Regions from separate parts of the Microbacterium sp. LWO12-1.2 genome, predicted to be linked through region 2. Evidence: predicted binding sites of a transcription regulator. Region 2 holds the regulator's gene; each other region holds the start of a gene.
The links. Region 2 encodes LexA, which represses DNA repair genes until DNA is damaged. Its sites were predicted from a motif close to TCGAACANNTGTTCGA; they were not measured.
Positions count from the first base shown of each region.

Region 1 (7,793 bases), 1.0 Mb from region 2:
GGCGCTCGACAAAGAGGGCAGACTGGGGTCATGTCCGAAGTGCGCGAAGAGAACCCGTCCGGCTTCACCCTCTGGGCGGTCTGGCGACGTAATCCCGATGTGGCCGTCACGGAGTCCGACTCGACAGAGCTGGAGACGATCGTCTCCTACGTCGAGGACTCGGGCGTGACCGTGCGCGGCTTCTACGACGTCTCCGGCCTCAAGGCCGATGCCGACCTCATGGTGTGGCTGCACGGCGACACCGCGGAGGAGCTCCAGCGGGCGCTGCGTCGCCTCCGCCGCACCGAGCTGCTCCGTTCGCTGCTGCCGGTGTGGAACGTGATGGGCGTGCACCGCGACGCCGAGTTCAACCGTTCGCATGTGCCCGGCTTCCTGCGCGGCATCGAGCCCAAGGACTGGCTCTGCCTGTACCCGTTCGTGCGCACGCCGGAGTGGTACCTGGCGCCGGAGGAGGAGCGGCGCAAGATGCTCGCCGACCACGGGCGCAAGGGGGCCGCGTTCACGGGTGTCATCGCGAACACCGTCGCGGCGTTCGCGCTCGGCGACTACGAGTGGATCCTGCCCCTCGAGGCGGATGACGTGACCGAGCTCGTCGACCTCATGCGCGACCTGCGGTACACCGACGCGCGTCTGTACGTGAAGGAGGAGCTGCCCTTCTACACCGGGCGCAGGCTCCGTTTCGACGAGATCGCGGACGTGCTGCAGTAAGGCCGCGCGATGACGACTCCGATCCGTTTGGGTACCCGGCGCAGCGCACTCGCGCAGGCGCAGTCCGGTCATGTCGCGACGGCGCTCGAGAAAGTCACAGGGCGTCCGGTCGAGCTCGTGCCGATCACTTCGGAGGGCGACACGAATCGGGCGTCGCTGTCCGAGATCGGCGGCCAGGGCATCTTCGCCACGCGGCTGCGCGAGGCGCTCCTTTCGGGCGAGTGCGACTTCCTCGTCCATTCGCTCAAGGATCTGCCGACGGCGATCCCCGCTGGTCTCGTGATCGCGGCGACTCCGGAGCGTGAGGATGCGCGGGATGTCGTGCTCACGCGCGACGGCACCCCGCTGCATGCCCTCCGCTCCGGCAGCACCGTCGGGACGGGCGCACCGCGCCGGATCGCCCAGGTGCACAGGCGTGCCCCGCACGCGGAGGTCGTCGACATCCGCGGCAACGTCGACTCCCGTCTGGCGCGCGTCACATCCGGCGAGCTGGATGCCGTCGTCCTCGCCGCCGCCGGGCTGTCGCGGCTCGATGCGAACTCGCCGCTGCGTCGCGAGGAGCTCGGTCTCGCCGAGTGGCCGACCGCCCCCGGTCAGGGCTCGCTCGCCGTGGAGACGACGCAGGACGCTCCGGCCGAACTGCTCGCCGCGCTCGCTGCTCTCGACCACGGCCCGACTCGTCTGGCCGTCACGGTCGAGCGCGCGATCCTGGAAGGCCTCGACGCCGGATGCCAGGCGCCGATGGCCGCTCACGCCGTGGTCGAAGGGTCGTCCGTGCGGGTCAGGACCGTCGTCTACTCGGCCGAAGGAGACCGTCGGATCGGCCTCGACGTCACGGAAGACCTGAACGGGGAGTATATTCGTCGGAACGGCAGTGGCAATGGAGCGGATGCTGCCGATGGTGCAGGCCCGATGCACGCAGCGCGCGAGCTCGGGTTGACTGTTGCCCGTCGGTTGCTCGATCAAGGGGCGGCCGACCTCGTCTCCCGAGAGCATCTTTCCTCATGACATCCGATATGAAGCAGGACCGACCACTGGACGGCTGGCGCATCCTCGTGCCCCGCGGAGGGCCGTGGGGCGACGGCGTGGCCGCCAGCCTGCGAGCGCAGGGAGCGACCCCCGTCGTCGCGCCGTTGATCAACTTCGCGCCCACGACCGACCAGGCGGCGCTCGACGTCGCCCTGGAGCAGTTGGCTGCGGGCGAGTTCGACTGGCTGACCATCACGAGCGCGACCACGGTCGACGTGCTGTTCGCGCACCGCGCGGCAGTGCCGCCGTCGACTCGTATCGCGGCAGTCGGAGAGACGACCGCCGCGGCGCTCCAGGCCGTCGGCTACGAAGTGGCCCTGGTGCCGGCACAGGACAACTCCGCTGAAGGTATGGCGGAGCAGCTCATCGCGCTCGAGTCCGAGCCCCGGCGCATCCTGGCGCTGCGCAGCGAGATCGCGAAGCCCGTGCTGAGCCGGTTGCTGTCGGAGGCCGGGCACGATGTGCACAGTGTCGTCGCCTACCGCACGGTCGGTGTTCCGGTGACCGACCGCATCAAGCGCGATGTCGAGAACGGTCGCATCAACGCGATCCTCATCACGAGTGGTTCGGTCGCGGAGCAGGTGCGTGAGCAGTTCCCCGAGATCCCCGATGAGACGCTGCTCGCTGCGATCGGCCCTCGTACGGCGCGTGACGCCCAGAGGGCCGGCCTCCCGGTCTCGGTCGTCGCCGATCGTCAGACGGTCGACGCGCTGATCGATGCCGTGTCGCACTTCACGCTTCCGCACGCGGCAGACGAGTTCGCACCGTGAGCTTCCCCGAAGTCCGGCTGAGGCGCCTGCGCCAGTCGCCGGCGGTGCGCGATCTCGTTCGCGAGACCTCGCTGCAGCCGCGACAGCTCGTGCTGCCGATGTTCGTGCGTGAGGGGCTCAGCGAGCCGGTCGCGATCGGATCCATGCCCGGCGTCGCCCAGCACTCGCTGGACTCGCTGCGCGCGGCGGCGGTCGAGGCCGCCGAAGCCGGTGTGGGCGGTGTGATGCTGTTCGGCGTTCCCGCGGTGCGCGACGCCCGCGGTTCGGGCGCGGACGACCCCCACGGGATCCTGAACGTGGCGACCGAGGCGCTGGCGGCGGAGGTCGGCGATGCCCTCGTCGTGCAGACCGACCTGTGTCTCGACGAGTTCACCGACCACGGCCACTGCGGCGTGCTTGCTGCCGACGGGTCCGTCGACAACGATGCGACGCTCGAGCGGTACACGTCGATGGCTCTCGCGCAGGCACGCGCCGGGTCCCAGCTGCTCGGGCTGTCGGGCATGATGGACGGCCAGGTCGCCGTCATCCGCGCCGCGCTCGACGCGGAGGGCTTCACGCAGACCCTGATCCTCGCCTACGCCGCGAAGTACGCCAGCGCCTTCTACGGACCGTTCCGTGAGGCCGTCGACTCCCAGCTCACCGGCGACCGCCGCACGTATCAGCTCGACCCGGGCAACCGCCGCGAGGGCGTGCGCGAGGCCGTCGTCGACGAGGCCGAGGGCGCCGACATCGTGATGGTGAAGCCCGCCATGGCCTTCCTCGACGTGCTGCGCGAAGTGCGCGACACCGTCAGTATTCCGGTCTGGGCATACCAGGTGTCCGGCGAATACGCCATGATCGAGGCCGCCGCCGCGAACGGCTGGATCGATCGCCGTGCCGCCATCCTGGAGTCGCTGCTGTCGATCCGCCGTGCCGGTGCCGACGCGGTGCTGACCTACTGGGCGACCGAGGCCGCCCGCTGGCTGCGCGCCTGAGCCGTATCTCTCTCTTCTTCGGAGCATCATCATGACCGATCGCAATGACGACCTGTTCTCTGCCGCCCGCGCGGTGATCCCCGGCGGAGTGAACTCCCCGGTGCGCGCCTACGGGTCGGTCGGCGGCACCCCCCGCTTCCTCGCCTCCGCGAAGGGCGCGACCGTCACGGATGCCGCCGGCAACGAGTACATCGACCTCGTCGCCTCGTGGGGTCCTGCGCTCCTCGGTCACGCGCACCCCGAGGTCGTCGCCGCCGTGCAGGAGGCGGCGACCCGCGGTCTCTCCTTCGGTGCGCCCACGGAGGGCGAGGTCGAACTCGCCGCCGTGATCGCGGAGCGCGTGCGCTTCGGCGAGACGCGTCCGATCGAGCGCGTGCGCCTGGTGTCGACAGGCACCGAGGCGACGATGACGGCGATCCGCCTGGCGCGCGGTGCCACGGGCAGAGACCTGCTGGTGAAGTTCGCCGGGCACTATCACGGGCACTCGGACGGGCTCCTCGCAGAGGCCGGCTCCGGTGTCGCGACGCTGGCGCTGCCCGGCTCGGCCGGAGTGCCCGCACCGATCGCCGCGCAGACGCTCGTGATCGGCTACAACGACCCGGACGCTCTCGCGGCGGTCTTCGCCGAGCATGGCCCTCGCATCGCGGCGGTCATCGTGGAGGCGTCTGCGGCGAACATGGGCGTGGTCGCTCCGCTGCCCGGCTTCAACCGCCTGATCGCCGACACCGCCCACGCGCACGGGGCCCTGATGATCCTCGACGAGGTGCTCACCGGCTTCCGGGTGCATCCCGCCGGTTTCTGGGGCCTGCAGGCTGCCGCGGGGGAGGAGTATCTTCCCGACATCGTCACCTTCGGCAAGGTCGTCGGCGGAGGGATGCCGCTGGCCGCGCTCGGAGGGCGTGCCGAGGTCATGGACCTGCTCGCCCCGCTGGGGCCGGTCTACCAGGCTGGAACGCTGTCGGGGAACCCGCTCTCGGTCGCGGCGGGGCTGGCGACGCTGCGTCTGGCGACGCCCGAGGTCTACGCCACGGTCGACGCCGCTGCTGACAGGGTCTCCACCGCGCTCGACGCCGCTCTCGCCGGTGCCGGCGTCACCCACGCGGTCGCGAAGGCCGGGAACCTGTTCAATGCGTCGTTCCGCGCTTCCGCCCCGCGCGACTACGCAGAGGCCCAGGCGCAGGAGTCGTTCCGCTACGCCCCGTTCTTCCACTCGCTGCGCGAGCAGGGCATCGCGCTTCCGCCGAGCGTCTTCGAGGCCTGGTTCCTCACCGCTGCACACGGCGAGGAGGAACTGCAGCGCATCGAGGCCGCACTTCCGGTCGCGGCCGAGGCGGCGGCAGCTGCTCGGGCCTGACCGCCCTCAGACGAACATCACCCGGCGCGGCGGCGCATCGCTGTAGTGCCGACCGAGCGGACTGACCCAATCGAGGCTCCGGTCGGGAAGCTGTCGCGCGGTCCATCGATGGCGCTCGTCGATATCGGGATGTTTCAGCACGTGGTGCCCGGTGCAGAAGTGACTGAGGTTGGACAAGCTGGTGCACCCGCCTCGCGCGTGGTCGTGGTTGTGATCGATCTGGCAGCGGTGCACCGGCATACGGCACCCGGGGAAGCGGCAGTGCTGGTCGCGAGCCCGCAGGAACCGACGCATGCCTTCGGTCGGACTGTACGTGTCGGTCTCGGTGACCATCCCGGTCGGATCGAGGAAGAGACGGGACCAGCCCCCATTGCGCCCGGCGAGGTCGCGGGCGATGTCGGGATCGATCGGGCCGAAGCCGTCGAGCTCGGCAGGGCGGTCATCGGCTCCGGTGAGGGTCGTGGCGGCGACCGTCACCTGGATGTGCGCCTGGATCTGATCGATGCCCCCGCCGGCTGCCTCAGTGGGGTCGGACGCGAGCAGCAGGTCGGTCAGCAGATCCGTGCGCACCTGGTCCATCGTCCGCGTATCGGCCGGGACCACGACAGGACCGGGCTCGGGGAGCGGGTCGGTGGTGAAGGTGTCTCGTTCGCCGAAGATTGCCCACTCGTCGATGCTCGGATCACTCCAGTCGAGGTCTTCGGGGAAGATCGGGTTCTCTCCGGAGTCGAGGTCGTCGGGGGCGAGCACGTCGTGGTGGGGAACTGATTCGACGTCGTCGCGCGCGGCGATCACCTGACGTGCGAGGCGCGTGAGCCGGTCCATGATCGCGGCGGCCAGGTGTTCGGGGAGCACGACCGTGATCAACGCGAGTCCATCGTCGACGGAACGCATCGTGACGCTTCTCTCGGCAGAGGCGCGGCGATGCCGGCCGACCAGCGTCTCGCCGGCCAGCGCTGCAGCGATCTGGCGCACCAGGGCGCGGGTGCGCGCCGGAGTGTCCTGCTCGGCGACGAGCACCGCTGCGGCGTCGTAGAGGCCCAGCGCCCCGGCTTCCGTTCTCCCCTCGCGGACGGCCTCCCGCACGATCGCACCGGCGCGGACGATCTCACGCACATGCGCGGCCGTGATCGCGCCCTGACGGAAGGACTCGCGCGCAGCGGGGTGATCGGAGTCGAGGAAGGCGGCGTCCGAGAACGCGTACTCGATGCTGCCCTGCGAGACGTGGCCGGCAGCGGAGTACTCGGCGACCATCGACCGGTGGATCATGTCGCGGTGGTAGGGGTTCTCACGCGTGTCGGCGTCGCCCAGGTGCAGTCGATCGACGAGCAGCTCGGCTGCTTCGGATTCGAGTATGGCGATCTGTCGACGCTTCTCCACCCACGCGTCGAGCAGCGCCGCGCGCTGTTCGACGTGGTCGGTGGGGGTCTCTGACATGCTGCTAGCCTAGAACATATGTACGACACTCGGAGGAAGTTATCCACAGGTGAGGTCGGCGGGTGCGCCTTCCGGATGGTGGGTTCCGACAATGGATCGTTGCGTTCCTGTGAGCAACTTCCAGACAACTGGCAGCACCGCGCTGGCAGACTGGAGTCATGGTGACGTTGCTGTTGGATCAGACGCAACTGGAGGTCGTGCTCTCGCCGATCGAGCGTGCCGCGACCTTCCACCGCGAGAATCTCCGGATCGCACGCGAGACCATCACCAAGGTGCAGCTGACCGACGATGCGTGGACCTGGCTGCGAGGCGTGCCGAATCCCGGCACGCACATCCCAGGGGTCCTCGCGGCCGGAAGCTGGAAGGCCGCTGGCAGCCTCGATTTCGTGCTGATCCGTCGCCGCCGGCCGAGCGTCGTGATCGACCTGGACGGAGACGCGCAGTACCGGCGCCTGATCCTCACGACCCGTCACGGGCTCTCGCTCACACAGGCCCTGCGTCTCGAGGTCTCGACCGAGGCGGCCGATGTCGAGGAGATCGTGGCGACAGCGCCGACTCCCGTGTCGAAGGGCAGCCGTCGTCCGGTCATCCGCCCTCGGCCCGCCTGACAGGCCAGATGACACGGAGAAGCCCTCCGCAACCGAAAGGTCGCGGAGGGCTTCTTCCCTGTCTGAGCGGAGTGTGCGTCAGTCCTGACGATGCTCGCCGTCGTGGTGGTGCTCGCCCTCGTGGTGCTCGCCCTCGTGGTGCTCACCGTCGTGGTGATGCTCGTCGGATGCCGGGGCACCGTCCTCATCCTGCTCGACGGGTGCCGCGGCGGGCACGGTGTCGATGACGCCGGTCGATGCGACGCTCCACGAGGTCGGCTCCTCGGAGGCGCCTGGCTGCTCGGCGTCGGACGCCTCAGATGTCTCGGCGCCGAGCGGATAGTCTTTCGGCTCGTCCTCGTAGTAGGCGCGGGCCGCGGCGGCGAGCATCGAGCTCACCGCAGCGGAGCGGGGGTCCTCATCGGACTGCTCGCCCACAGGAGCCGCGCCGTCGGACGTGGAGTCCTCGTCTGCCGCATCCTCGGACTCCGACTCGTTCTCACCGTGGAGGTCGGCGAAGATCTCGATCCCCTCGGAGTCCCCGTCTGCCGCGTCCTCGTCAGCGGAGTCCTCGTCGGAGGCCACGGGGGCATCGACGGGGGTCGGAGTCGGCTCCTCGTGGTTCTCGACCGCAGCGTGTTCCTGGTCGGAGCTGCTCGCGTCATCATCGCGGTCGGCGAAGATCTGGCTGACGTCGTGCACGGGCTCGTCGTCCGCGTCGGACGGCGTCGATGCAGCAGAGGCGGGAGCCGCCGTGCCGAACAGGATCTCGTCGAATGAGGGGGCGGCGGAGTCGGACGGAGCCTCGTCCGACTCGGCGAGGGCCTCGTCAGCGGCGACGGCCTCATCGACGGCGATCTGCGCGAACGCGTTCTCCTCGATGGTGTCGGCATCGGCGTCGAGCTCGACGGGCGAGCGCTGCGCGCCCTCCGAC
Region 1 is NZ_JBEGII010000001.1:2,847,815-2,855,607, reverse strand. Features, by position in the region: gene hemQ (hydrogen peroxide-dependent heme synthase) at 31-708, shown strand; gene hemC (hydroxymethylbilane synthase) at 718-1,716, shown strand; gene MRBLWO12_RS13605 (uroporphyrinogen-III synthase) at 1,713-2,507, shown strand; gene hemB (porphobilinogen synthase) at 2,504-3,481, shown strand; gene hemL (glutamate-1-semialdehyde 2,1-aminomutase) at 3,513-4,835, shown strand; gene MRBLWO12_RS13590 (HNH endonuclease signature motif containing protein) at 4,842-6,272, opposite strand; gene MRBLWO12_RS13585 (hypothetical protein) at 6,431-6,880, shown strand; gene MRBLWO12_RS13580 (ATP-binding cassette domain-containing protein) at 6,959-7,793, opposite strand, start outside.
Region 1: MRBLWO12_RS13590 (HNH endonuclease signature motif containing protein) is a predicted target of LexA. The motif match lies at 6,283-6,298, and genes of this name have one in related genera.

Region 2 (7,793 bases):
GCCAGGACCGCGCACGATAGCGGTCGTGAACGGCAAAGGGGGCGCCGGGAAGACCCCGACGACCATCCTGCTCTCCGCCGTGTTCGCCCGCTACGGCGGCGCCGGAGTGCTCGCGTGGGACAACAACCAGACGCGTGGCACGCTGGGCTGGCGCACCGACACGGGAGCGCACGATCGCACGCTCCTCGAGCTGCTCCCGGAGTCTCAGCGACTGCTGGGCACCGGAGCGCAGTCCGCTGATCTTGCGCATTTCATGCACCATCAGCCCCGCGAGAAGTACGACGTGCTGCGCTCGAAGCCGATCAGGCTCGCTCACGAGAACCGGCTGAGTCCGACGGACGTCGACGCGATCCACTCCGTCGCGGCGAAGTTCTACCGACTGATCGTGATCGATTCCGGCAACGACGAGTCGGACCCGATGTGGTTGCGGATGATCGACCATGCAGACCAGCTCGTGATCGCGACCACGACGCGCGCGGATCACGCCGAAGCCGGAGCCCTGCTCATCGAGGCACTCGAGGAACGAGACGAGAGGTCCGCGCGGCTGGCGCGTCAGTCCGTCGCCGTGGTCTCCCAGGCCGATCCGAAAGCGACGGCTGCCGAGCTCGATCACGTCACCAACGGCTACCGCTCCCTGTCACGGGAGGTCGTGAGCATCCCGTTCGATCACGAGATGGTCGACGGCCCGCTTCGCTACGGCGCATTGCACAAGCGCACCCAGCGGGCGTGGCTGTCTGCAGCAGCAGCCGTCGCCCGCGGTTTCTGAGCCGTCGAACTCCTCAGGCTCAGCGGAGGCTGCCGACCCAGTTCCGCAGGAGCTGGATGCCGGCCTCCCCCGACTTCTCCGGGTGGAACTGCGTGGCCGAGAGCGGCCCGTTCTCCACGGCGGCGAGGAACGGATCGCCGTACGTGGTCCACGTCAGCACCGGCTGCGGGAACGGCGGGATGACGTCGAGCTCCCAGGACTGCGCGCCGTAGGAGTGCACGAAGTAGAAGCGCTCCTCCTCGATGCCCTTGAAAAGCACGCTGTTCTCGCCAGGGCTGACCGTGTTCCACCCCATGTGCGGGAGCACGGGCGCGTTGAGCTCGGTCACGGCGCCCGGCCATTCACCGAGGCCCTCCGAGTCGACGCCGCGCTCGACGCCGTGCGCGAAGAGCACCTGCATGCCGACGCAGATCCCGAGCACCGGGCGTCCGCCGGCGAGACGACGGTCGATGATCTCGTCGCCCCCGTGCGCGTGCAACGCATCCCGCACCGCCGCGAACGCTCCCACGCCGGGCACGACAAGGCCGTCGGCCTCGAGCGCCTCTGTGCGGTTGCGCGTCAGCACCGCGTCGGCCCCGGCGGCGGCGAGGGCCTTGACGGCGGAATGCACGTTCCCCGACTCGTAGTCGAAGACCGCGACCTTCGGGGCGCGCGTCACAGCGCGCCCTTGGTCGACGGAATGCCCTCGACGAGGGGGTCGAGCGCCTTGGCCTGACGGAATGCGCGCGCGAACGCCTTGTACTCCGCCTCGGCGATGTGATGCGGGTCCCGGCCTCCGAGCACGCGCACGTGCACGGTGAGACCGGCATTGAAGGCGATGGCCTCGAACGAGTGGCGCACGAGCGATCCGGTGAAGTGACCGCCGATGAGGTGGTGCTCGAACCCGACCGGCTCCCCCTCGTGCACCAGATAGGGACGGCCGGAGATGTCGACGACGGCCTGCGCGAGCGCCTCGTCGAGCGGCACCAGGGCGTCGCCGTAGCGGGAGATGCCGGACTTGTCTCCCAGCGCCTCGAGGATCGCCTGCCCGAGCACGATCGACACGTCCTCCACCGTGTGGTGGGCGTCGATGTGGGTGTCGCCGGACGCCCGCACTGTGAGGTCGGTCAGCGAGTGCTTCGCGAAGGCGGTGAGCATGTGGTCGAAGAACGGCACCGAGGTGTCGATGCGGCTCGCGCCGGTTCCATCGAGGTTCAGGTCGAGTTCGACGGTGGACTCCGACGTGCCGCGCACGCGGCTCGCGGTGCGCGGGGTCAGGGCGAGGCTGCTCATGATGCCGAGTCTATCGAGGCGAGCGCTTCGAGGAACGCCGTGGTCTCCGCCTCGGTGCCCGCCGTGACGCGCAGGTGGCCGGGGATGCCGACGTCGCGGATCAGTACGCCCTGGTCGTAGAGCTTCTGCCATGTCGCCTTCGGGTCGGCCACTCCGCCGAACAGCACGAAGTTGCTCCAGGATTCGTGCGGCGTGTAGCCGAGTGCCTCGAGGGTCGCGGTGATCCGGTCACGCTGCTCGACGATCTCGTCGACCATGCCGAGCATGACATCGGCGTTGCGCAGCGCGGCGACCGCAGCCGCCTGGGTCAGTGCGCTCAGGTGATACGGCAACCGGACGAGCCGGAGCGCATCGATGAAGCCGGGGTCTGCCGCGAGATAGCCGACCCGCGCACCGGCGAAGGCGAACGCCTTGCTCATCGTGCGCGAGACCGCCAGGCGCGGACGCCCCGCGAGCAGCGACAGCGCCGAAGGAGCGTCGCGCGGGGCAAACTCCTGGTACGCCTCATCGACCACCACGACGCCGCGCGCAACCTCGTACACCGCTTCGATGACATCGAGGCCGAGGGGCGTACCGGTCGGGTTGTTCGGCGAGCAGAGCAGCACGACGTCGGGATCGACGGCCCGCACCTGGGCGGCGGCCTCGTCCGGCGTGATGGTGTAGTCGGGTTGGCGAGTGCCGCCGACCCAGCGCGCTCCTGTGCCCTGCGCGATCAGCGGATACATCGAGTACGTGGGCGCGAACCCGAAGGCGGTGCGCCCCGGACCGCCGAAGGCCTGCAGGATGTGCTGCAGCACCTCGTTCGATCCGTTGCCCGCCCAGATGCCGTCCGCCTCGAGACCGTGCCCGAGGTAGTCAGCGAAACCCTCACGGAGGGTCGTGAACTCACGGTCGGGGTAGCGATTCACGTCACGGATGGCGACAGCGATCTCATCGAGGATGTCGCTGGCCACCTCGTCGGGAATCGGATGGGTGTTCTCGTTCACGTTGAGGGCGATCGGCAGCGGCGCCTGCGGGGCACCGTACGGGGTCAGCCCGCGGAGGTCGTCGCGAAGCGGCAGGTCATCGAGGGAAGCGGTCACCCTACCCATGCTAGAACGCTCGGCGGGACGCCGAGAGCGTTCTGGCAGAGGGGCAGTGACGCTCGAGTGCGTCAGCTCGTGTACTGCGCGGGAATCGACAGCGACTGGCCGATCTGCAGCTCGCCGGTCTGCAGGAGGTTCAGGCGGGTGATCTCGCCGATGACCTCGCGCGGGTCGGCGGTCGGCGCGATCTCGCTGGCGATCGACCACAGCGTATCGCCGGGGAGAACCGTGACCGTCTCGAAGCTGACCGTTCCAGTGCTCTCGTTCGATGCGAGGGCGCTACCGCCGCTGATCGCGGCGAAGGCGATACCCGCAGCGAGTGGCAGGGCAGCGAGAGCGAGCAGCACGCGGCGACCGCGAACCGTCAGCCGAAGACGCGTCGCCGGACGAGCCGGGATGACTGCTGCGGTGCTGAAGGTGATGGTGCTCATGGTGTGCTCCTCTGCGTCGCCCCGTTACCGGGAGGATCAGCCACCTGCCGCACGGGCCGGTGGAAGTTGGCGTAGCGTTCGCATTCTGCACTCGGCCGGGAGGGCTGAATGCGAAGCTACGTTCCGAAGATATCTTCGAGTTCGAACATCTGTCAAGCTTTCTTCGAAACCGCAGCCGCCAATCCGCCGACACGCTCGAACAGATCTTCCAGATCCGCATGATTCTCGGATACGGTTTCGATAGGAACACCCCACCACGGGCCTCCGACATTCGAAGAGCGGCGTCGGAAACGCGTACCGAAGGAGCATGATGAGCGAGAACTCAGCCCCCGAGCCAGAGGCACCGCGCACGCGCCGTCGGAAGAGCCTGAGCCCCAAGCAGATGGCGATCCTCGAGGTCATCCAGGCCTCTATCGCCCAGCAGGGCTATCCGCCGAGCATGCGCGAGATCGGCGACGCGGTCGGACTCAAGTCGCTCTCCAGCGTGACGCACCAGCTCGGGCAGCTGGAGTTGAGCGGCTACCTCCGCCGCGACCCCGGCAAGACCAGGGCGATGGAGGTGCTGATCGATCTTCCCGGTTCCAGCACCGAGAACCCGGCTGATGTGGCGACGCCGGTCGGTGACGCCGCGCTCGTGCCGCTCGTGGGTCGCATCGCCGCCGGTGTGCCGATCACCGCGGAGCAGCAGGTCGAGGAGATCTTCCCCCTCCCCCGTCAGCTCGTGGGAAAGGGCGACCTCTTCATGCTCAAGGTGTCTGGTGAGTCGATGATCGACGCCGCGATCTGCGATGGCGACTGGGTCGTCATCCGCTCGCAGAACAGCGCAGAGAACGGTGAGATCGTCGCAGCGATGCTCGACGACGAGGCGACGGTCAAGACTTTCCGCCGACGTGACGGTCACACCTGGCTGCTGCCCCGCAACTCGGCGTTCGAACCGATCCTCGGTGATGAGGCCACGGTGCTGGGTAAGGTCGTCGCCGTGCTCCGCGCCGTCTGATCGCCTGGCGCGCATCGGCAGTGCAGCGCGCATAGGCTCGAGGCATGACTTCGCCCCACGGGTCCTGGCCCTCCCCCTTCTCGGCGGCATCGGTCGCCGTCTCGTCACCCCGCTTCGACGGAGCACGGTTCGTGGGAGAAGAGATCTGGTGGGGCGAGTCCGTGCCGACCGAGGGCGGTCGAGTGACCGTGCGGTCATCGACGGGACGAGAGGTCCTGCAGGGCCCCTGGAGCGCGCGTTCGCGAGTGCATGAGTACGGCGGAGGGGCGTGGACGGCTGATCCCGACGGCATCCTGTACTTCGTCGACGCCAGGGATCAGCGCGTCTACCGTCGCTCCGGCGACGGCGACATCACGCCGCTGACGCCCGAAGGCCCCGCGCACGGCGGTCTGCGGTGGCAGCATGGCCACCTGCTCGCAGTACGCGAGGATCTGACCTCCTCGCCCCATAGACGAGCGATCGTGGGCATCCCCCGGGACGGTTCCGCATCCGACGATGCGACCGCGATCCAGGTGTTCGCCGAAGGTCCCTCCTTCTTCGCGCATCCGGCCCTCTCCCCCGACGGCTCGCGGATCGCCTGGGTCGAGTGGAGCGGCGAGCGGATGCCGTGGGATGCCGCCGCGCTCCGGATCGCGACCGTGGACGGCCGCGAGGCAGCGTCACTCCCCGCTCAGGCGGCATTGCAACCCGAGTGGATCGCCGACGACGCGCTGCTCTACGCCGATGACCCCTCCGGGCGCTGGCTCCTGCATCGCATCCAGCTGGACGGGATTACCGCACGCGGCCCCGCCGAGATCATCGCCCCCGCGGATGCCGATACCGGCTATGGACTGTGGGTGCTGGGCAACCGGTGGTTCCTGCCGCTCGCCGACGGGCGGATCGTCGCGGTGCGCACGAACGGACGCGACCGCATCGTCGTGATCGATGCCGATGGCGATGTCCGTGAGCTGGACGTGCCCTGCGACGGGCATGTGAGTGTGGACGATGTCAGCGGCAGCCGCGTGCTGCTCTCCGGCAACGGCTCGCGCGTGAGCCCTGGCGTGTGGTGCGTGGACCTGGACTCCGGCGAGGTGACGGCGGTGCGTGGTGGCGAGAGCGTGGATCCCGCGTGGATGCCCGCCGCGCAACTGATCGACATCGAAGGCGCGCACGGTCCGGTGCATGCATACGCCTACGCGCCGGCGAACCCGGACGTCTCCGCCCCCGCCGACGAGCTGCCGCCCTATGTCGTGCTCGTGCACGGCGGACCGACCGCGCACGTGACCGGAGCCGCATCCGCCGCTGTCGCGTTCTACACGAGCCGCGGCATCGGTGTGCTCGACGTGAACTACGGCGGTTCGACCGGGTACGGCCGCGCCTACCGTGAGCGGCTGCGCGGTCAGTGGGGCGTGGTCGACGTCGACGACGTGATCGCCGCCGCACGAGGACTCGCCGACGTCGGGCTGGCCGATCCCGCGCGGATCGCGATCCGCGGCGGCTCCGCCGGGGGCTGGACAGTTCTCTCCGCCCTCGTGCGCGGTGGCGCGTTCGGGGCAGGCATCAGTCGCTACGGCGTCTCCGACCTACGGATGCTCGCGGAGGACTCGCACGACTTCGAAGCGCACTACATCGAGAGCCTGGTCGGTCCGCTGCCCGAGGCGGAACAGCTGTACATCGACCGCTCCCCGCTCTCCTCCGCGGCACGCATCGAGGTGCCCGTGCTCCTGCTGCAGGGAGAGGACGACCGCGTCGTTCCGCCCTCGCAGTCCGCGGCGATCCGTGACGCATTGGCCGCGCGCGAGATCGACCACGAGTACGTTCTCTACCCCGGAGAGGGGCACGGCTTCCGCCGGGCAGAGACCGTCGTCGACGCCCTGGAGAGGGAGCTGACGTTCCTCGGTCGCGTCTTCGGATTCCGTCCCCAGCTCTGATCCCGGGGTCGGCGGACTATTCTCCGACGCGATTGCGGAGCCGCATGGCCCGATCGGCCTCGCGGGTGTCCTGGCGCTCGCGCAGGGTCTGACGCTTGTCGTACTCGCGCTTTCCCTTCGCCAGAGCGATCTCGACCTTGGCCCGACCGTCGGAGAAGTAGAGCTTGAGCGGGATCAGCGTGTATCCACCCGCCGAGACGGCGTGCGCCAGCTTCGCGATCTCCTCACGGTGCAGCAGCAGCTTGCGCACGCGCTTGGCGGTGTGGTTCGTCCAATGCCCCTGGGAGTACTCCGGGATGTGCACCGAGTCGAGGAAGACCTCGTTGCCCTTGATGAACGCGTACCCGTCGCTGAGGTTGGCACGCCCCTGGCGCAACGACTTCACTTCGGTGCCCGTGAGCACCATCCCCGCCTCGTACGACTTCTCGATGTTGTAGTCGTGACGTGCGCGACGATTGGTCGCGATGACCTTCTCCCCGCGTTCCCTGGGCATGATGCTCTCCTGTGTGTCGATGAGCTCAGCGACATGGAACGGCTGAGCAGCCTTTCAGTCTATACCGAGCCTGGCGCCTGCACCCGACCGGGGCCGGGTCAGGTACGCAGCCAGCGTCTGATCGCGAACCCGGCTGACAGGGCGGCCAGCACGACGCCGATGCCGATCAGCACGGGCACCACGAGTGTGGCTTCCTGCAACGTGATCCAGGTCGTGATGAACGGCACCCGCCCGCGGAGATATCCGTTGACGCCGAAGTGCACACCGGCGACGACGGCCGCACTCGCGAGCGCGGATCCTAGGAAGGCCGCGAACACGCCTTCGAGCACGAAGGGGGTCTGGATGAACCTGTTCGAGGCGCCGACCAGACGCATGATGCCGATTTCCTTGCGTCTCGCATAGGCGGACAGCCGGATCGTGGTCGCGATCAGCAGCGTCGCCGCGATCAGCATCAGCACCGCGATACCCACCGCGATGTAGGTCGCGACCGTGAGCGCGGAGAAGAGGGGTTCCAGATACTGGAGTTGGTCCTTGACCTGCTCCACGCCCGCCTGGCCGCTGAAGGCTTCGGCGAGCACCGGAGACTGCCCCGGATCCTTCATCGTCACGAAGAACACCTCGAAGGCCTGGTCCGGCGTGAGCACGCTGGCCTGGTCGGCACCGAGCTGCTCGACCAGCTTGGCGTAGGTGTCCTCCTTGGTGTCGAAGGTCATCGAGCTGATGAGCGGTGAGAGCGCGTCGCCTTCGAGCTGCGCCCTGACGGCTTCCACCTGCTCGTCGCTGGCGGCCCCGTCGACGCAGGTGTCGGACTCCGAGACCGCGGAGCACATGTAGACCGC
Region 2 is NZ_JBEGII010000001.1:1,799,981-1,807,773, forward strand. Features, by position in the region: gene MRBLWO12_RS08615 (MinD/ParA family ATP-binding protein) at 1-766, shown strand, start outside; gene hisH (imidazole glycerol phosphate synthase subunit HisH) at 786-1,424, opposite strand; gene hisB (imidazoleglycerol-phosphate dehydratase HisB) at 1,421-2,038, opposite strand; gene MRBLWO12_RS08630 (histidinol-phosphate transaminase) at 2,035-3,129, opposite strand; gene MRBLWO12_RS08635 (LysM peptidoglycan-binding domain-containing protein) at 3,192-3,554, opposite strand; gene lexA (transcriptional repressor LexA) at 3,865-4,551, shown strand; gene MRBLWO12_RS08645 (S9 family peptidase) at 4,596-6,461, shown strand; gene smpB (SsrA-binding protein SmpB) at 6,478-6,954, opposite strand; gene ftsX (permease-like cell division protein FtsX) at 7,053-7,793, opposite strand, start outside.

Region 3 (7,793 bases), on a different contig from region 2:
CTTCATCGTCGCGATCTCGACCGACTGGGTCGACGGCTACCTGGCGCGCAAGTACGACATCGTCAGCGACTTCGGCAAGCTGTGGGACCCGATCGCCGACAAGCTGCTCACCGGTGCCGGATTCATCGGCCTCGCGGTGCTCGGCGAGCTCGGTGAGTTCGGCTGGTGGTTCGTCGTGATCATCCTCGTCCGGGAGTGGGGCATCACGATCCATCGCTTCATGGTGGCGAAACAGCACATCGTCGCCGCAGCGTGGATGGGCAAGCTCAAGACCGCGGTGCAGGGCGTCGCGCTGTCGTGGGCGCTGCTCCCGCTGCACGTGCTGATCGGCCTCGACATCTGGGTTCTCATCACGGCGGTGCTGATGGCCGCCGTGCTGGTCCTGACGGTGGCCAGCGGTGTCGACTACATCGTCGCGCAGGTCCGCGGTGGTCGCCAGGACCAGCAGACCTCATGACGACGGCGAACGCCGCTGCGCTTCTCGAGGTGCTGCGGGCGCGCGCGCTGAGTCTCGGCGTCGCCGAGTCCCTGACGGGTGGCGCGATCGCGGCGGAGATCGTGTCCGTGCCCGGCGCTTCCGATGTCTTCCGCGGAGGCATCGTGGCCTACGCCACTCCGGTCAAGCACACGCTGCTCGGGGTCGACGCCGAGCTGCTCGAGGAGCATGGACCGGTGCATCCCCAAGTGGCGCTGCAGATGGCTGACGGCGTGCGTCGTGCGCTCTCGGTCGCAGGGTTTCCGGCGGACGTCGGCATCGCGACCACCGGTATCGCCGGACCGGATTCGCCGGACGGTCAACCGGTGGGTACGGTGCACATCGGCGTCGTCGCTCCGGGATCAAGATCTCCCGAATGTTCGTCTTCGAGGGGGACCGGGCGGCCGTTCGCCAGCAGTCGGTCGACGCCGCGCTCTCGTCCGCGTTGGCCGTGCTCCGGGAATAGCAGTCATCGGATCGCTGTTGTCGATGGTGTGCGGCTCACACCACGTCCCTTGTCAAGGTCCTTCACAACGAAACCACAGCGAGAAACAGTAGATTTAATGGAGTCAGGTCGGGTTAGACTGGCGATCCCTCGGAGGATTCCGGGGATGGCGATGGAGAGGGGGTTCTGATGATTCTTGTTCGACAGGAAATCGGCGATGTGCTCAGGGACTTCCGCCTGCAGAAGGGCCGTACCCTTCGTCAGGTAGCGGGCAAAGCCTCGGTAGCACTCGGTTACCTCAGTGAGGTCGAGCGCGGGCAGAAAGAGGCGTCCAGCGAGATCCTCGCGTCCGTCGCCGATGCACTCGATGTGCCTATCTCGACGATCATGCGCGAAGTAGGCGATCGCATCTCGGTCCTTGAGGGAATCCAGGTCTTCCCGGACGTCGTCCCGGACGACCTCGTTGCATCGATCGAGCCGCAGCTCTCCCTCCACTGAGTCGACGCCGGAACCTCGATGCGTCGCAGTGAGTTTCTTCGCGCCGTCGAAGGCGAGTTCTCGGGGCGCGCTTCGTCGTTGCTGAACGATCTGGTGCTCACCGCTCTCGGTGGCCGGACGGCCCTGGAAGCGCTCGATCTGGGGCTGCCACCGCGTGACATCTGGCTCGCTCTTTGCGAGGAGATGGATGTGCCGCCGGAGCGCCGCTACGGCGCCGGCCGTCTGGAGCCGCGCAAGCGCTGACTCGATCTCGTTCTGATCCATGCGTGCGGGCGACGACGTTCCGATTGCGGCGTGTCGTCGAATATCTGTTCGAAGCGGGCGTAGTCTTCTGCACAGATGGTTTCGAGACTTGTCTCTCCACAGTTCGCGGGTTCGCCGACACGATGTCGGAGGCCCCTCCTACGGTGAAGACATGGCTCAGAGCCATACGCCTTGTCGGAGAGTTCGTCCCAGCCGGGTCGGCCGCGACAGCCTACAGGCGGCACCACGCGAGCAGAAGGAAGCACATCATGCCATCACCCGCCGACCGCGAGAAGTCCCTGGAAACAGCCCTCGCTCAGATCGACCGGCAGTTCGGAAAGGGCTCGGTCATGCGGCTGGGCAGCGATGACCGCGCACCCGTCGCCGTCATCCCCACCGGCTCCATCGCCCTCGACGTCGCCCTCGGAGTGGGCGGCCTTCCGCGTGGCCGCATCGTCGAGATCTACGGCCCTGAGTCGTCCGGTAAGACGACGCTCACGCTGCACGCGATCGCCAACGCGCAGCGCGCAGGCGGCATCGCCGCCTTCATCGACGCCGAGCACGCGCTCGACCCCGACTACGCGGCGAAGCTCGGCGTCGACATCGATGCCCTTCTCGTCTCGCAGCCCGACACCGGAGAGCAGGCGCTCGAGATCGCCGACATGCTCGTGCGTTCCGGCGCCATCGACCTCATCGTCATCGACTCCGTGGCGGCGCTTGTGCCTCGTGCCGAGATCGAGGGTGAGATGGGCGACTCGCACGTGGGTCTGCAGGCTCGCCTCATGTCGCAGGCGCTGCGCAAGCTCACCGGTGGCCTGAACCAGACCAACACCACCATGATCTTCATCAACCAGCTGCGTGAGAAGATCGGCGTCTTCTTCGGATCGCCGGAGACGACTGCCGGCGGCAAGGCGCTGAAGTTCTACGCATCGGTGCGGCTCGACATCCGTCGTATCGAGACTCTGAAGGACGGCACCGACGCTGTCGGAAACCGCACCAGGGTCAAGGTCGTGAAGAACAAGATGGCTCCGCCGTTCAAGCAGGCCGAGTTCGACATCCTGTACGGCATCGGCATTTCCCGTGAGGGAAGCCTGATCGACTTCGGCGTCGAGCACGGCATCGTGAAGAAGTCGGGCTCCTGGTACACATACGACGGCGACCAGCTCGGTCAGGGCAAGGAGAATGCGCGCACGTTCCTCCTCAAGAACCCTGACATCGCTCTGGCGATCGAGACTCAGATCAAGCAGAAGCTCGGTATCGGTGCGGCGGCGCCGGCGGCTGCTGCTGCGGCAGACGAGCTCGCAGAGCGTCGACCGGCCTGATCATGATCGGTGAGAACGGGGGCGAAGCGGGCGGAATCGTGGATCGTCTCGCCCCCGTCATTCCGCTCTTCGGCGCGAAGAGAGCGTCGGAGGCGTCTTCCGGAGGGCGAGACCAGGGCGCGCCGAGCGATCGGCATCCCGCTCGCGGCACCGCAGAGCGGCACACGGCTCCGCGTCTGCGGGCATTGCACCCACACGCGGATTCGGGAGAGGGAACATCCGACGCCGAGGGTGCGGAGAGTCAGACCCCTGATCCTGAGGAGACCCGGAAGGTCGCCGAGGAGGCGCTGGTTCGAAAACTGCGCACCAGATCGCTCTCGGTCTCCGAGTCCCGAATTGTGCTGAAGGGATATTCGCTCGAGTCTTCGCAGATCGACGACGTGATCGACGACTTCTGCCGGCGCGGGTACCTGGATGATGCGATCCTCGCCGGACACCTCGTCATCTCCGGTGTCGAACGGAAAGGATTGGGGCGGGTGGCGCTGTCTCGAGCACTCGCGCAACGGGGCATCCCGCGCGACGTCATCGCAGCGGCGCTCGACGAGGTTCCAGACGATGACGACGAACGCGCGTTGGACTTCGCCCGTACGAAGGCGCGGTCATTGTCGCGCCTCGATCATGACACCGCCCTTCGCCGGCTCGTCGGGCAGCTGTCCCGGCGGGGGTACAACGGCTCGGTCGCGATGAAGGCCGCACGCACCGCGCTGACCGAGGCGTCGTTCGGGCAGCCCTCCTCCGGTGTGCGGTTCGTGGATTCGGACTGAACACCTTTCATTCAGTCGGCGCGCACGGAGCGGCATCGTTCGCAGGGCTTCTACGTCGGAGCGCTCGTACAATGGGATGACCATGACTATCCCGCGCAGCGAACCGACGATCATCAGCGCTTCGTCGGCGGCCATTGACGTCGACGGCCGACAGCGATCCTACGAAGTGCGCACCTTCGGGTGCCAGATGAACGTGCACGACTCGGAGCGGCTCTCCGGATCCCTGGAGAGCGCTGGGTACGTGCGCGCTGTCGACGGCGCCGAGGCCGATGTCGTCATCATCAACACCTGCGCGGTGCGCGACAACGCTGCGGGCAAGCTCTACGGCACTCTCGGGCACCTCGCGTCGGTCAAGCGTCGCAAAGATGGCATGCAGATCGCTGTGGGCGGCTGTCTGGCTCAGATGGACAAGCAGGCCGTGCTCGACAAGGCGCCATGGGTCGACGTCGTCTTCGGCACCCACAACATGGGTTCTCTTCCCGGCCTGCTCGAACGCGCGCGCCACAACGGTGAAGCCGAGCTCGAGATCCTGGAGTCGCTCGACGTCTTCCCGTCGACGCTGCCGACCAAGCGGGACTCGGCGCACAGTGGTTGGGTGTCGATCTCGGTCGGCTGCAACAACACCTGCACGTTCTGCATCGTGCCGAGCCTGCGTGGCAAGGAGAAGGACCGCCGCCCTGGCGACATCCTGAACGAGATCCGCCTCCTCGTCGACGACGGAGCGATCGAGGTCACCCTCCTCGGACAGAACGTCAACTCGTACGGCGTCGAGTTCGGTGACCGCCACGCATTCGGAAAGCTCCTGCGTGCCGCCGGCGAGATCGACGGCCTGGAGCGCATCCGGTTCACGAGCCCGCATCCCGCGGCCTTCACCGACGACGTGATCGACGCAATGGCCGAGACCGAGGCCGTGATGCCGCAACTGCACATGCCGTTGCAATCGGGCAGCGACCGCATCCTGAAGGCGATGCGCCGCTCGTACCGCAGCGAGCGGTTCCTCGGCATCCTCGACCGCGTGCGCGAGCGCATCCCGCTGGCGTCGATCACCACCGATATCATCGTGGGCTTCCCCGGCGAGACGGACGAGGACTTCGAAGACACCATGCGCGTCGTCGAACAGTCGCGGTTCTCCGGGCATTCACCTTCCAGTACTCCATTCGTGAGGGCACCCCCGCGGCGACGATGGAAGATCAGGTGCCGAAGGAGATCGTCCAGGAACGTTACAACCGGCTCATCGCCCTGCAGGAGCGCATCTCACTCGAGGAGAACCAGAAGCAGGTCGGTCGCGAGGTCCGGGTGCTGGTGTCGACGGGCGAGGGCAAGAAGGACGCGGAGACGCACCGTCTCACCGGTCGGGCCGAGGACAACCGCCTCGTGCACTTCGAGGTGACTCCGGGCTCCGACCTCCCTCGTCCCGGTGATGTCGTCACCGTGACGATCACCCACGCCGCGCCGTTCCACCTGCTTGCTGACGACCCGACCGGAAAGCCCCTGCAGATCCGCCGCACGCGCGGCGGCGACGCGTGGGATCGCTCGCAGTCCGAATCTTGCGCGGTTCCCGCCCCGTCCGGCGACGGAGCTCCCCGCGCGGTCGTGCTCGGACTGCCCACGCTCCGCATCGGTGTCTGATTCCACCTCGGTGACCAGCCCCGTCGAAGGGATCGGTTCGCCCGCCGACGGTCCGCGTCTCTGGGCGATCGTCGGTGCGACCGGAACAGGCAAGAGCGACCTTGCACTCGATCTCGCCGAGTCACTCAGAGCGAACGGCAATCCGGCCGAGGTCGTGAACGCCGATGCCATGCAGCTCTATCGCGGCATGGACATCGGCACGGCGAAGCTGGCACCGCAGGAGCGCCGAGGCATCCCGCATCATCTCTTCGACGTGCGCGAGGTCACCGAGGAGGCTGCCGTCGCCTGGTATCAGCCGCTCGCGCGGGCGGCGATCGCCGACATCCACGCTCGCGGCGGTGACGCGATCCTGGTGGGCGGCTCCGGACTGTACGTGTCCAGCGTGGTCTTCGACTTCCGCTTTCCCCCGCGTGACGCGGTGGTCCGGGCGCGACTGGAGAATGAGCTCGAGGAAGCCGGGACAGCAGTGCTGCTGGAGCGGCTTCGCGTCCTCGATCCGGAGACGGCCGCGCGGATCGACCCGAAGAACGGGCGACGGATCATCCGCGCACTCGAAGTCATCGAACAGGGGGCCCAGACCCATGGCGCTGCCCTTCCTGAGAAGCCGGTGGTGTGGCATCCGCGCACCCGACTGATCGGCCTCCGTGTCGATCGGGCGGAACTCGTCGAGCGACTCGATGCACGGGTCGACCGTATGTGGGCGACGGGCCTCGTCGACGAGGTCGTCACCCTCCGCGAGCAGGGCCTCGAGCACGGCGTGACCGCCAGTCGCGCCATCGGATACGCGCAGGCCCTCGGACAGCTCAACGAAACGATGAGCGAATCCGAGGCGATCGCGCAGACACAGTCGCTCACCCGCCGCTACGCGAGGCGCCAGGTGTCCTGGTTCAAGCGCTATCCCGACCTCGAGTGGCATGAGCATCCTGTCGATCCGGCAGGGCTGCTCGCGCGCTGATCCTGGCGGATGTCCGACGCCGGTGCGACGCTGGAGCCATGACCACCTCCTACTACACCGCGTCCAGCCTCGACGGATTCATCGCGACCGCCGAGCACTCCCTCGACTGGCTGCTGAAGCAGGACATCGACCAGAACGGACCGATGGCCTACGCCGAGTTCGAGAAGAGCATCGGAGCCTTGGCGATGGGGGCGTCCACCTACGAGTGGGTGCTTCGCCACACCGAAGGCGAGCCCTGGGGGTACGCGCAGCCGACCTGGGTGTTCACGCATCGTGAGTTGCCCGTTCCCGACGGCGCCGACGTCCGGTTCGTGCGTGGCGACGTCCGTGCGGTGCACGCCGAGATGTCTGCTGCGGCCGGTGAACGAGATCTCTGGGTCGTCGGTGGGGGAGAGCTGGTCGGCCAGTTCTCCGATGCGAGATTGATCGATGAGATCTGGGTGCAGTACGCCCCGGTGACGCTGGGATCAGGTGCGCCGTTGCTTCCTCGAACACTCGACCTCGAGCTTCTGGAAGTGGCACGCAACCGCAACTTCATGTGCGGGAGATACCGGGTCGTCCGCGACTGAAGGGTGCGCGAAGCGCCTCTAGACTCGGATGCGCCGGATCCGAGGCCCGGCGGGAAGGTCCACGATGAACTGGCGGATTCGCGCATTCCAACCGCAGGACACAGAGGGCGTGGTCTCGCTGTGGGAAGAAGCGGGCCTCACCCGCCCGTGGAATGATCCTCGCCTCGACATCGAGCGCAAGATGTCTGTGCAGCCCGAGCTCTTTCTCGTCGCCGGCATTGCGGCGCTGGAGAGCGCGGATGCCGAGCGCATCATCGGAACGGTGATGGCGGGTTATGACGGTCATCGCGGCTGGCTGTACTACCTCGCCACCGCGGATGCTCATCGCGGGCAGGGGATCGCACGAAGGCTCGTCGCGGAGGCGGAACGGCTTCTTCTTGCCATGGGCTGCCCGAAGGTGCAGTTGATGGTCCGGGGCGGCAACGACGAGGTGCTGGGGTTCTACGATCGGCTCGGGTACGAGCGGTTCACCGTGTCCAACACCGGCAAGCGGCTGATCGCTGACGCATAGACGCGAACTCTAGACTGGGCGCATGGTCGCATTCACCAAAGGACACGGCACGGGCAACGATTTCGTGATCATCGCCGACCCCGACGGGGAGCTCGACCTCACCGCCGAGCAAGTGGCGGTGCTCTGCGATCGGAATTTCGGGATCGGTGCCGACGGCGTTCTTCGGGTGGTCCGTTCTTCGGCGATCGACGTCGGCGCTGCCGCTCTCGCCGAGGAGCCGGATGCCGAATGGTTCATGGACTATCGCAACGCGGACGGATCCATTGCGGAGATGTGCGGCAACGGCATCCGCGTGTTCGCGCATTACCTGGTGCGATCGGGCCTCGCCTCGATCGAGCCCGGTTCGACGCTCCCGATCGGCACCCGTGCAGGTGTGCGTGAC
Region 3 is NZ_JBEGII010000004.1:264-8,056, forward strand. Features, by position in the region: gene pgsA (CDP-diacylglycerol--glycerol-3-phosphate 3-phosphatidyltransferase) at 1-457, shown strand, start outside; gene MRBLWO12_RS19445 (CinA family protein) at 454-1,110, shown strand; gene MRBLWO12_RS19450 (helix-turn-helix domain-containing protein) at 1,110-1,418, shown strand; gene MRBLWO12_RS19455 (DUF3046 domain-containing protein) at 1,437-1,661, shown strand; gene recA (recombinase RecA) at 1,931-2,983, shown strand; gene MRBLWO12_RS19465 (regulatory protein RecX) at 2,986-3,747, shown strand; partial or broken gene miaB (tRNA (N6-isopentenyl adenosine(37)-C2)-methylthiotransferase MiaB) at 3,830-5,376, shown strand; gene miaA (tRNA (adenosine(37)-N6)-dimethylallyltransferase MiaA) at 5,408-6,331, shown strand; gene MRBLWO12_RS19480 (dihydrofolate reductase family protein) at 6,370-6,900, shown strand; gene MRBLWO12_RS19485 (GNAT family acetyltransferase) at 6,965-7,411, shown strand; gene dapF (diaminopimelate epimerase) at 7,434-7,793, shown strand, end outside.
Region 3: recA (recombinase RecA) is a predicted target of LexA. The motif match lies at 1,719-1,734, and genes of this name have one in related genera.